DNA from 4 places in the Alteromonas sp. AWQ4_252 genome. Region 4 is predicted to be linked to each of the others. Evidence: predicted binding sites of a transcription regulator. Region 4 holds the regulator's gene; each other region holds the start of a gene.

Region 1 (3,212 bases), 1.3 Mb from region 4:
TCATTGACTTCCACAACATTGCCCTCTGCGTCAGTGGTTATTACGTGGAATGAAATTTCCGTAACCGCTTCGCTGAGGTTCTTGGGTGAGGTTTCCAGTGATAGTGGCATACTGAAGACTTCTCCGCCACCCACAGTGACCACTGTTTCACCGAGAATGTTGTAACTGGCTAATCCTTTTACGTCGATAGTATAGGTATGGGTGTCCTGAGATTTATTGAGTATTTTGATAGTGTATACATTTTCAACATTGCCCCTGCCATTTTCTCTATACAATGAATTGCGATCGCGGATCAGATCAACTTCAAGAGGTGTTCGGGTGACTATATCGGCAATGAGTAAGGCCACCATAACAATTAGTACAACCAAGTAACCAACAAGCTTGGGCCTGACAATATGGGTGGTTCCACCGGACAATCTTTCTTCTGAGGTGAAACTGATGAGACCTTTGGGATAGTTCATTTTTTCCATCACACCATTGCACGCATCAACGCAAGCCCCACAGTTTATACACTCATATTGAAGGCCGTTGCGAATATCTATACCGGTGGGACACACTTGTACACACAAGTTACAATCTATACAGTCGCCCAAATTCTTTGCAGCTAAATCTTCGTGCTTTAATTTACGAGAACGGGGGCCCCGGCTTTCACCACGGTTAAAATCATAGGATACCGTAAAGGTATCTTTGTCGAACATTGCTGATTGAAAACGGGCATAGGGACACATATGTGTGCACATGATTTCCCGCATCCATCCGGCATTGCCATAGGTACAAAAAGTGAAGAACAGGATAGAAAATACTGCCCAGAACCCTGCGTTAAAGGTAAAAAAGTCGATAAACAAAGGGCCAATGGGCGTGAAGTATCCGACGAAAGTTAACGAGGTTAACAGGGCGATGGACAGCCAGGCCAGATGCTTCGCTGTTTTGCGCCAAAACTTATCGAAATCCATCTCGCGCTCATCAAGCTTGATGCGTTTATTTCTCGGCCCTTCTATTTTCTCTTCGCACCAGATGTACATGTATACCCACGTGGTTTGAGGGCACATGAAGCCACACCACACCCTTCCTGCGAAAGTGGTCACAAAAAACAGCGCAAAGGCCCCAACAATAAAGATATACGCCAGAAGTGTAAGATCCTGGGGCCATAAGGTCATCGCAAAGATAGTGAAACGCTGGCTAACGAAATCTAACAGTATGGCCTGATGCCCGTCGTACTGTATCCAGGGTAGTACGGCGAACACAGCGAGAAAAATAAATCCGAAAAACCGTCTGAAAGACTCAATGGGCCCCTTAACGGCGCGGACATAAATCTGGTTACGGGAAGACTGACGCTTTTTCGGCATGCCACCGGCGGGTTTGTGAACCTTAATCGGTGTGACGTCTTTAACCTCGATCTGTTCGCTCATGGATAAACCTTATGACTACGGGTGATTCTGCACCCCATTATACGGGCAATAAAAAGCATGCCCTTAATGCAGATCAATATTTTACGGGCAAACTAACAGTGAATTATAGAACTTCATAAATAAGTATGAAATGTGATCTACCTTTTTTCGTTGACATTTTATACATTTATGCTCCTTGGGTTGTGAATACCAGTTCGCATTTATCGTTTTGTATTATTGAAAAGGAAAAGCTAAGCCATGCGGCGCAGTATAGTGGTTTTATTAGAGATTGCGTTACTGATAGTATTTTTACGTTTGCCTTTTGTACAATACTTGTTTGAGGATGCTCAGATCGAAGTTACGGGGTGGTTCCAGTATCTGGCTACCTGGCAAGAGCGAAAAGAACTGGAAGATTTACAACAATTAGTCGCCCCTCAGCTGTCAATGCTGCGCCCCTATCAACAAGATTATGTAGTGGGCTTGCTAAACGACGGTAATGAAATAAAAGGCTTTCATTCAACCTATTGCGGTAAAACTGCCATTAACCCGTTTTTAAAAGGCGCTGAATTGGACCAGTTCTGTCACACCATTGAAAACACCAAAATTCTTCTTATGAAAGGGTAAATCAGCATTCGTTCGTTGCTGAAAAGACTGATTCAGTTTCCATTCACCTTTGTCCAGCTATTCTATTTTGCAAATGGGGAACATTTTAGCGCTTTGCTGTTCCAACCGTTATGCGTAGAGTTTTAGTACCAACATTGAGTGGGAGGGTGGACGACATGAAGAACTGGTTTAGCTTGTTTTCAACGGGTGTTTTGTTGCTGGCACTGTCTTTTTCTGGGCTGACAAATGCCGCTTCCGTTGAGGTGACCTGGGAAAACCCTGAAAAGTACACAGATGTTCGACCATCAAATGAAAGCAGAATAAGGTTCAGAGAGCGGACTTTTAAGGCGCTTGAAAATTATCTGGAGAAATTAGCTGAGAAACTACCCACCGATGAGAAGCTCATGATAACGGTAACCAACCTGGACCTGGCCGGCCAGGTTTGGCCTAGCAGTTTTGTTTTCGGCAACGCAACTGGCGCAGACGTTCGCATTATTAAAAGAGTAGATATACCGCGGATGACGTTTAGCTACACGCTAACGGATGCCAATGGCAAGGCGCGCAAGAGTGCAGAAGTTAAATTAAAGGATATGGGGTTTATCGACAATCCGCGCCGCATTGCACAAAATGATTTTCTCGATTACGAAAAAGTGATGTTGCGTGACTGGTTCAGGGAAGAAATGGCTGATGTTATTGTGAAAAATCAGGTGGACTAGAACAGTGTTCACCCGTAATGAATCGCGAGTTTTCAGGCTCGCTTTTTTGTTGCTTCCAACAATTGCAGAGCCATTTCCTTAGCAATTGATGCGGCGTTAGCAATGTTCGCAGTGTGTGCATTTACAATAGCGCCATCAGCTAATATTGCTAGCTGTACCGATAGATGTTGCGTTTCTTGGATATCCAATGGCGCGAGGAGTTCCTCAAGATATGCCATTACCAATTTCTTGTGGCTGCTGCAAACAGCGTGAACCGGGTCATTCCTGGACGGGTATTCCGCTGAGGCATTAATAAACATGCATCCGGAGAAATGACGAGACTGAGTCCATTCTTCGATGGCATCGAAGAATGCCAGTATCTTATTGAACCGGGCGTCGCCAGACTGTTTACTTTCATACTTTTCAACCAACGTAGTTAGCATTGTCATAAACTCAGCATCACGGCGATGAAGCGCTGCAATGATGAGTTCATCTTTGGAATTGAAGTGATTATAGAGTGTCCGCT
Region 2 (3,212 bases), 1.9 Mb from region 4:
ATACCGATACATGCACGGGCAGCACCTCGGCAATCGACCATGGCTGACGACCAAACTCGGCCACAAACCAGCCTGCTTCACACGCAATCCACGGCAAAGGCAAACTAAACAGTGATGCTTTTAACAGCCAGCGAGGTTGGGTGATTTTGTGTTTTGTGCTGTACCAAAACGCTGCAGCAAATAAAGCCAACATAAGGAAACCAGCAAGCACCATAATGCGGAATGAATAGAACAAGGGCGCAACCGGAGGAATACTGTAATCTACGGCTTTATCCAATGCAGTTTCCGATGGCTGGGTAACATCTTCAGTATAAGGTTGCAGCAGCATGGCATAGCCTAAGTTACCCTTGTTTTCTTCAAACAATCTAACCTGTTCGAGGGTAGCAGTGCCGTCGCGTACCGCATCCATATTTTCGTAAGCGAGAATACCGGAGAGTATACGCTCGCGGTTGTGCTCTTTAAGGTCTTTAATACCAGTCACTTCTTCATCGAAACTACGGGTAGCAATAAGGCCCATTGCCCAGGGAATTTGCAGCGCATAATCCGTGCGCTCTTCTTCGTCGTTGGGTACACCAAAAATTGTAAATGCCGCCGGTGCCGGATGGGTTTCATATTCAGCTTCAACCGCAGCTAGTTTTACTTTCTGTACATCGCCCAGCTCATAACCACTTTCGTCACCCAGAATGATGACGGAAATGACCGACGCTAAGCCGAAACTCGCAGCGATGGCAAATGAACGACGGGCAAAAGCTACGTGACGATGTTTCAGTAGGTAGTAGCTTGAAATGGCCAGAACAAACATGGCACCTGTGGTATAACCTGCAGATACGGTGTGCACAAACTTCACCTGTGCTACAGGGTTAAAGATAACATCGGCAAAACTGGTCATTTCCATACGCATGGATTCAATATTGAATTCAGCACCAACAGGGTATTGCATCCAGCCATTGGCGATGAGGATCCACAATGCTGAGAAATTTGACCCAATAGCTACCAGCCAGGTGGCCATAAGGTGTTTTACTTTTGACATTCTGTCCCAGCCAAAGAAAAACAGCCCCACAAAAGTAGACTCAAGAAAGAATGCCATCAAACCTTCAATAGCTAGGGGTGCACCAAAAATGTCGCCCACATAGTGGGAGTAATAGGACCAGTTCATGCCAAACTGGAATTCCATGGTGAGGCCTGTTGCAACACCAATAGCAAAGTTAATTCCGAACAACTTACCCCAGAACTTAGTCATCTCTTTGTAGATTTCTTTGCCTGTCATCACGTAAACAGATTCCATGATGGCAAGCATAAAACTCAGACCAAGAGTAAGTGGAACGAAGATAAAGTGGTACATGGCAGTCAATGCGAACTGCCATCGCGATAGCTCGACCAGTGTATCGCTCATAGCGGTTATCTCCAGATTATTGTTAAAACGAATTTTTTAGCGTAAGAACAGAGCCTACATCCCAAAATATAGCGCTAGACTACACTTGGTAAGTTTTGGTCACATTGATCTGGCACAACATTTCATGTAGGTGAGAAAGAGAAACAAAGTCACTGCCATGCTTTCATCATGGTATGATGTGTTTATATGAATATTGAGGGAATCTTTTATGCTTTCTGATGCTAAGGACATCATCCAACAAGTGCTTTCTCCACTTCCTTACGACGCCTTCTTCGACGATTTTGTAGGCCGTAAACCAGCGCTTGTGAACGCCCCAAACTCACATCGCAGTGCCCTCGGTGGTCAGTCAGTCAAACAATTGTTGCTAAGCGATTACGAACGCTATGCCCCCACGTTAACCTGCCATGCCCACGCGCCTAAAGTGCCACCGCCGCAGGCCAGAGCGGTGAGCGATGCAGACGCGTTCCACGCACTTATCCAGGAGTATTTTGCACTAGGCTATACAGTAAGGATCCCCGATGTAGTTGCTCTGAGTGAACCCCTTAGTCTATTCACCCGGGCGTTAGAAAAAGTGTTGCAAACGCCGGTGAACGTAGTGACATTTTGGAGTGCACCTGGCGCCTCTGCGCCGGTACACCACGACGAAGTGGACGTGATCGTTATTCAATTAGAAGGCACCAAACGCTGGTTTATTTCTGATACGCCTACAACCTTTCCCAACCGTTGGAAAGAAGCCGGTGAGCTGCCGCCTGCAATGCCCAAATACAAAACTGTTGATGTAAAGCCCGGCGATTTTCTTTATATACCCCGTGGTACAGCCCATACCGTAGAATCCACATCTGAATCCATTCACTTGTCTATCGGTTTTGTGCCTCTCACTGCCAGAGACATACTTAATGCTGCTTTGGACCACTTATCTGACCAAAAGCTTGCCTTGCGCAAAGATTTTGGCCCCCGGGCAGATGGTCTTGCCACTGCAGGAAGCAGAGACTCAGTTACGACGGATGTATGTGAGCAACTACAGGCGCTGATTAGTGCTTGTAAAGACAAGGCCTTCGTCGACCTTGCCTTACAACGACGTCGAGCGAAGATGATTCTGGACCTGCCCAAACTTTCCGTGCCCCAGCCTGTCCCTACTGTGACTTTAAAGAGCAAAGTAAAGCACAACCCAATGGCCATATCTGAATGTATAAGCACAGATAAGATTGTAGATTTCACTCAACCCGGCGAACAGATACTGGTTCACCTCGGTGCCAAAGAGGGCATGGAATTCATCCGAAACAATCGCGAATTCCGAGTTTCCGACATACCTGGCAGTATTGATGACCAGGTTAGAGTTGCCCTGGCACAACGTCTGGTTAACAGTGGTTTTTTGCTAGTTGAGTAAGCCAGCCTCGATGCACCTGATATCATTGTATCCCTGAGTTTCGACACTAAACTGATGCTAATTCGAAAGGCCAGAAAAGGCTTCAAATTAGCGTCAGGCGATCAAGCTTTGAATGGCCTGCCATAACAATCTGATTGCAAGAATTGTTACAACGAACTTAAAGATCATGCTGAAGCGTTCGTTTGATACTCGCTTCAACAACTTCAAACCGACGTATGTGCCACAGAAGCCACTGGCCACCATCATGGCGACTAACGGTAGCCACTGAAAAAAAGCGAAACCAACAAAACTAAACACGACAGCTTTGAGTAAATGCTGAAACGTCATGCAGGTTGCAAAAGTGCTGGTCAGCCCCATTTTTTCAGTGCTATGGCGATGAATAAACCCAGCTACCAACGGTCCGGTGGCTCCCACGAACATGGTTGCCAGGGT
Region 3 (3,212 bases), 2.7 Mb from region 4:
GCACTTGTATGTCGCGATATGCTTAATTATGCCAGCCAATTTATGCATCCAGCAGCCACTGACAATGAAAAAAACATTGTTGAGGCGGTTGAAACAACCTTGCGAACTAAAGCAACCAGTGTGAACAACGCTCTTCACAGCTATTGGGTATTTGGTGTATTCACTTTTCTATTCTTTGGCTTTAGCTACGCCCTTTTATATGAAACTCTAAATAAGATTGAAGCCGATGAGTCTTCGCCCATTGTATCCAATCGAAATATGAACAATGCGCACGTAAACATTGCGCTTTTAGATTGGCCTGCTGCACAGATCAAAGCTCACATTCTTCATGATATTATTAATTCTCATACTGAAGCAAAAGCACACTTAGTGAGCGTGTCCCATCAACGGGCTTTCGAAGAAATTGACAAAAAGAATGGGGCAATTGACGTACATCCGGATATTTGGGCAGCCAATAACGCCGTGCTAATTAGAAAGTTCGTACGTGCCTTTAAATCGATGACACTAGGCAAGGTGTCTTCATATGGTCAGCAAGGCTTGTGTTATACCAACTATGAAAACACGCCTACCTTATCGATATCAGATCTTGGCTCACAAAAATTTGCATCTATATTCGATTTATCTCGTGATGGAAAAGGCGATATCTGGGTAGGTGCGAAAGGTTGGACGGTAACAGAAATAGAGCAGCGCAGGTTAGCAGCGTATGGCCTCTCACCTTATTATGAGTATCATGAATTTGATCAGGACTTACTACATAAACTACTAAAACAGAACGAGAAAAGCAGACAGCCGAGTCTATTTTTCTGTTACTACCCTGATGCGCTATTTAGCAACCCGAATATTGAGTTTGTGTCTGAACCTGCCCACGACGAAATACTTTGGCAAGCTCTGGCAAACAGCAATGAAGCAAATAAAGTGTTAGAAGGCACGGCATGGCCACAAACTGAAATTCAGGTAGGTTACCGTTCCAGCCTTGAAGAGACATTACCCACAATTGCACAGTTACTCGATAATTATTTAATTGGTAACGAAGAATTAGTAAGCATGTTGCAAGATATTGAGGAAGGTGCCAGTGTCGAGGAAGTATCCCAAGCCTGGGTGGATAGCAATAACTACGAGATTATCCAGTGGCTAACAGGCTTTACTCTGCAGTCAAACGAAAAGGCGCGCTTACCTGAGTAACCGGAGTTGCTAAGACGAGCGTGAGGTTTACATATGCAGCGCCAAAACAACGGCGCAACCTTCGCAAAAGAGAAAGCCGACTATCAAGGCCTTCTTTATTTAGCCAGCATGACTGGCGTAAGTGCTCAAAGTACCTCTATGATCGAGAATGAAGATGATAAAGTAGAATCTTACTTCGACAACCTGCTACCCGATAGCATCACTGTTCACAAACAAATGAATAACATCCAGCCAGTTATCTTTCGTAACTTCACGCAAACTAATATTCATTGAATCCCCTTTTAAATCATTGTGATGATTTGGATATCTGGGAAGAATCAATAAAAGCAATGGCAACTTGGATCATTGCAGGCCAGACGAGCCCGGATACGCTAAGTGCATATCCCTAAAATCCTCAATCTTTTTTAGAAACCCCACAACTAACACCGAATTAATTTGATCTGGATCATATTAGATTATAAACTTTCATTAATTTCTGAAACTTCAGCAGGCACGTTAAATGAAAATGTCACCACTAATCACATCTGCCGTTATGCACTTCGGTGAAATGGGAAGCCGATGGGGCTTTAACCGTACGGTGGGCCAGATACTAGCACTCATAGTGCTAAACGAAACGCCCCTTTCCGCTCAGGAAATTGCAGATGCTCTCAGCATTTCGAGAGGCAACACCAGCATGGGATTGAAAGAGCTGCAATCCTGGCAACTCATTAAGCAACATCACGTGCCCGGTGAACGTAAAGAGTTCTTTGTGCCTGCGGGCTCAATCTGGGTATTGGCTAACCGCGTGTTTGAAGAGCGACGCAAGCGGGAAATTGACCCTACCATGTCGTTGCTTCGCGACTTAATGATGGATGAGCCGAACAGCGAGAAAGACAGCGAGGTACAAGCGCGCCTTCACGAAATTCACGACCTGCTGGAATCAGTAACGGCGTGGTCTCAGGAGCTACAAAATTTAGGGCCAGAAAAGCTCGATACCCTTATGAAACTGGGTGCGGGTGTGGGTCGAATCCTTGAATTTAAAGACAAATTACTGCCGGGTAAATCCGAGTAGTCAGGAGGCTGTTGTGGATGCATTTATACTCTCAAGACTTCAGTTTGCACTGAATATTAGTTTTCATATTCTGTTCCCCACCATCACTATTGCGTTAGGGTGGTTTCTGTTTTATTTCAAATTGCGCTCAAACCTAAGCGGTCACCCCGTTTGGATGCGAATTTATCGTTTTTGGGTGCGGGTATTCGCGCTTACATTCGCCCTTGGCGTGGTATCTGGCGTTACCATGTCATTTCAGTTTGGCACGAACTGGCCTGGCTTTATGGAGAAAGCCGGTAATGTTGCCGGTCCTCTATTGGGCTATGAAGTATTAACGGCGTTTTTCCTTGAAGCCACATTCTTAGGGATCATGCTGTTCGGTATTCGTCGCGTGCCCAACTGGCTACACACATTGTCGACCTTCGTTGTTGCATTCGGCACCACCATGTCTGCGTTTTGGATATTGTCATTGAACAGCTGGATGCAAACGCCTCAAGGGCATGAAGTGATAGACGGTGTTATTTATGCAAAAGATTGGTCTGCCATTATCTTTAATCCTTCATTTCCCTACCGTTTTGCACATATGTTGTTGGCGTCAGGCTTAACTGCCAGTTTTCTTATCGCAGGCTTATCAGCATATCGGCTTTACAAGGGTGATGACAAAATTGCGCCTAAGATTGCTCTTAAAACAGCTACCTACACTGCAGCTATTCTAATTCCACTACAAATTCTGGCGGGTGATATGCACGGCTTAAATACCCTTGAACATCAACCACAAAAAGTAGCAGCAATGGAAGGCGTTTGGCATACGGAAAAAGGGGCGCCGTTATTGCTATTCGCTATTCCAGATGAAGAAGCGAAAACCAATCACTTTGAGATTGGCATTCCCAATATGGCCAGCTTTATTCTTACTCATGATACGAACGGAGAAATTAAAGGGCTAAACGAATTTGAGGGTGAGCACCCGCCTGTAGCCCCCGTGTTTTACTCATTCCGTGTG
Region 4 (3,212 bases):
CTACCTACTGGCCCATTGTTAAACATAACTTCACGACCAGAATACAAATCAGTGGCGACAACTGCGAAGGGCTTCTCCATCTCTTCAAAGGTCTCAGCGCAAAATTCCTCTGCCAACTTGGTAAAGACTTTTTGCCCACTAGCAATACCGCCTTTACGTAAGCCTACACCCATAAGTGACAATATTTGCCACTCGGTAAGGGAAGACGCCCAAGTTTTTAAAGGCTCGAGTTTACCGCTTGAATAAGCAGCACCTACATAAGCACCAATGGAACAGCCCGCCACAATGTCAATGTGCACGCCCAATTTTTCAAGTGCCTGAATAATGCCAATGTGAGTCCAGCCGCGAGCTGCACCAGCGCCTAAAGCTAATCCTATTTTCATTATTATTCCGTTAAGTTAACTATATTTACCGAAGCAGCTGTTGATGACTCTTGATCATCATCAGGAAAAGCGGGAGCATCGAATGCCGTGTCACCGTCTGCAACTGGCGAGCCTGTTGTAGTGATGTCGGCAAAATTGTAGAGATTTTTGTCTGCCAAGTGCGAAGGCGCGACGTTTTGAATAGCACGAAACATGGATTCTATTCGACCTGGAAACCGTTTATTCCAATCCTGAAGCATCATCTTAATATTCTGTCGTTGAAGATTTTCCTGAGAGCCGCATAAATTGCAAGGTATGATCGGAAACGAAGCAGCATCAGAGTACTTTTGAATGTCTTTTTCACTGCAGTATGCCAATGGGCGTATGACGATATGTTCACCGTTGTCGCTCACCAGTTTTGGTGGCATAGACTTCAATTTTCCACCGTGGAACATATTTAGAAAAAGGGTCTCGAGCATATCATCACGATGATGGCCTAATGCAATTTTTGTTGCGCCGATTTCCTTGGCTGTGCGGTAGAGGATCCCGCGCCGAAGCCGCGAGCACAGTGAGCAAGTTGTTTTACCTTCAGGAATTTTATCCTTAACAATAGAGTAGGTGTCTTCCTGGACTATCTTGTACTCTACGTCAATACTGGCCAGATATTCAGGTAAAATGTGCTCTGGAAACCCGGGCTGCTTTTGGTCGAGATTAACCGCCACGATATCAAAATGTATAGGCGCTATGTTGCGCAGGAAAAGCAGTATATCCAACATGGTATAGCTGTCTTTACCACCAGATAAACACACCATGACTTTGTCGCCATCTGTGATCATCTTGTAGTCGTCAATTGCTTTACCCACGTGTCTTCTCAGACGCTTCTGAAGTTTGTTAAAGTTATATTTTTGCTTACTTTGTGCGCTGTGGCTCGGTTCAGTAAGTGGAGAAGAGGCAGTGTGATTCATGGCAATTCAAAACAGTTGGTCAAAACAAAAGGTGCATTATACGCCGAGTAAACCGATGCCGCCAATTAGAATAACGCAGAAAGGCACAGGCGAAAAAACGTGGTTGCAAAAGTGATAGGCCTCCTGTGTCTTTTGATGGCCTGAATTTTATTCGATACAGTTGGTGGGAATGTCCATTGAATGGAGCTTTTTATCCATGGCGTCAAAATCGAGAATAGTAATTAGCTTCCCGTCAACTTTGAGGATAGCTTCCTTTTGAAAGCGGGTGAGTAAACGACTGATAGTTTCTACCGTAAGCCCCAAATAGTTGCCGATATCATTGCGGGTCATACTCAAATTAAACTGGCGATGAGAAAAGCCACGCTCTTCAAAGCGACCGGATAGATGGGCGATAAAATAAATGAGTCGTTCTTCAGCAGTGCGTTTGTTTAACAGCATCATCATTTCGTGATCCTGTTTTATTTCTGCACTCATAAAGCGCATGATCTGGTGGCGTAATTTGGGGAATTGTTCAGCTATTTTATCCAGTGTCGCATACGGTAGCTCGCAGACCATAGCGGTTTCGAGGGCTTGTGTATAGCTCTGATAAGTTTCATCCCGAAGACCGTCGAAGCCAATAATATCACCGGGAAAATGAAAGCTTATAATTTGTTCTTCACCTTCTTTATCAGTTACAAAACTCTTAAACGAGCCTGCTCTCACAGCGTAAAGAGAGGTGAACTTATCACCCGCTTCTACGAGAATATCTTGCTTGTGCAGAGGCTTTTTTCTTTCGATGATGTCGTCGAGTGACTCAACCTCTGTCTTGTTTAACGCAACAGGCAGACATAGATGACTAAAGCTACAATTTTGACAATGAATAGAAAAATCTGTTCGGCGTTGCATAAACTCACCATAAATGCGAAAAATCTAATGTATAGTATCGAATACTCGTACAATCAACAAGAGCGCGTAACACAATAAACTACAAGCGATAACTTGACGGACCCAAAATTGTTTTAGCTGCCTCGAAAGCCATTGTGCCCCAAGCGCAGTTGCAATTAAAGTAGGCAGTGTACCTAAACCAAACCCAGCCATTATCAGGCCACCGTCCAGAGCACTTCCCGATGCTAAAGCCCAGGTAAGCGTTGAGTAGACCAGGCCGCATGGTAGCCAGCCCCAAATCATTCCATAGGGAACAGCATGAAACGGCGTTTTGAACGGAATAAAGCGTTTTGATAGTGGTTGTAAGTAGCGCCAGATGATTGAACCTGCTTGCTCAATATAGGTTAGCCCTCGCCACCAATTTCCCAGGTAAGCCGCCATAGCGATTAACATAATACAGCTTATAACGAGTAAAATTGGGCCTGATAAAGGCACGTAGTGTGTAGCGATTTGGCCAAATGCGCCAGTTAATATTCCGGCAATAACGTAACTGAATATTCGGCCGGCGTTATACGCGAGTGTATATAATAATTTGTTACGCCTTGCATGTATTGCTGCATTCATTGCCAAACTGACACCACCGCACATGCCGATACAATGAATACCTCCGGCCAGACCGATTAGAAGAGAGGAAAGAAAACCCAGTTCATTCATTCAGCTTTTTACGCTCTTCGGCCAGTTTTTTTTCTTCTGGAGGCAGGTCGTCGTCAAACAAAATACTATATCCTTGTCGATCTAAATCCTCAAACTGATTAGATTTAACTGCCCAAAAGAAAATTGCAATGGCCAATGCAACTAAAATTATCGCTAAAGGAATGAGGACATAGATAATGCTCATAATGATTACTTCAATAAGCGCGTTGAATTTGTAACGACAATGATACTACTTAAACTCATGCCAATCACTGCCATCCACGGGGTTAATACACCAGACATCGCAAAAGGCAGCACAATCATGTTG

What was found. Region 4 encodes FNR, which switches genes on or off when oxygen is low (the NO sensors DNR and NnrR bind a similar motif). Its sites were predicted from a motif close to TTGATCTAGATCAA; they were not measured.
Region 1: a site for FNR is predicted at 1,473-1,486, ahead of ccoG (cytochrome c oxidase accessory protein CcoG). Genes of this name have one in related genera too.
Region 2: a site for FNR is predicted at 1,498-1,511, ahead of ACXACM_RS04880 (cytochrome ubiquinol oxidase subunit I). Genes of this name have one in related genera too.
Region 3: a site for FNR is predicted at 1,618-1,631, ahead of ACXACM_RS01235 (GbsR/MarR family transcriptional regulator). Genes of this name have one in related genera too.

What each region holds. Positions count from the first base shown of each region.
Region 1 covers NZ_JBSWSV010000001.1:1,708,275-1,711,486, forward strand. Annotated here, with positions in the region: gene ACXACM_RS07655 (serine/threonine protein kinase) at 1-4, opposite strand, end outside; gene ccoG (cytochrome c oxidase accessory protein CcoG) at 1-1,409, opposite strand, end outside; gene ACXACM_RS07665 (hypothetical protein) at 1,647-2,012, shown strand; gene ACXACM_RS07670 (DUF3016 domain-containing protein) at 2,168-2,707, shown strand; gene ACXACM_RS07675 (TetR/AcrR family transcriptional regulator) at 2,740-3,212, opposite strand, start outside.
Region 2 covers NZ_JBSWSV010000001.1:1,103,241-1,106,452, reverse strand. Annotated here, with positions in the region: gene ACXACM_RS04880 (cytochrome ubiquinol oxidase subunit I) at 1-1,393, opposite strand, end outside; gene ACXACM_RS04875 (JmjC domain-containing protein) at 1,602-2,780, shown strand; gene ACXACM_RS04870 (sulfite exporter TauE/SafE family protein) at 2,874-3,212, opposite strand, start outside.
Region 3 covers NZ_JBSWSV010000001.1:267,541-270,752, forward strand. Annotated here, with positions in the region: gene ACXACM_RS01225 (glycine betaine ABC transporter substrate-binding protein) at 1-1,182, shown strand, start outside; gene ACXACM_RS01230 (hypothetical protein) at 1,216-1,455, shown strand; gene ACXACM_RS01235 (GbsR/MarR family transcriptional regulator) at 1,682-2,233, shown strand; gene ACXACM_RS01240 (cytochrome ubiquinol oxidase subunit I) at 2,247-3,212, shown strand, end outside.
Region 4 covers NZ_JBSWSV010000001.1:2,971,320-2,974,531, forward strand. Annotated here, with positions in the region: gene rssA (patatin-like phospholipase RssA) at 1-383, opposite strand, end outside; gene ttcA (tRNA 2-thiocytidine(32) synthetase TtcA) at 386-1,327, opposite strand; gene fnr (fumarate/nitrate reduction transcriptional regulator Fnr) at 1,475-2,212, opposite strand; gene ACXACM_RS13160 (sulfite exporter TauE/SafE family protein) at 2,237-2,905, opposite strand; gene ccoS (cbb3-type cytochrome oxidase assembly protein CcoS) at 2,898-3,089, opposite strand; gene ACXACM_RS13170 (heavy metal translocating P-type ATPase) at 3,095-3,212, opposite strand, start outside.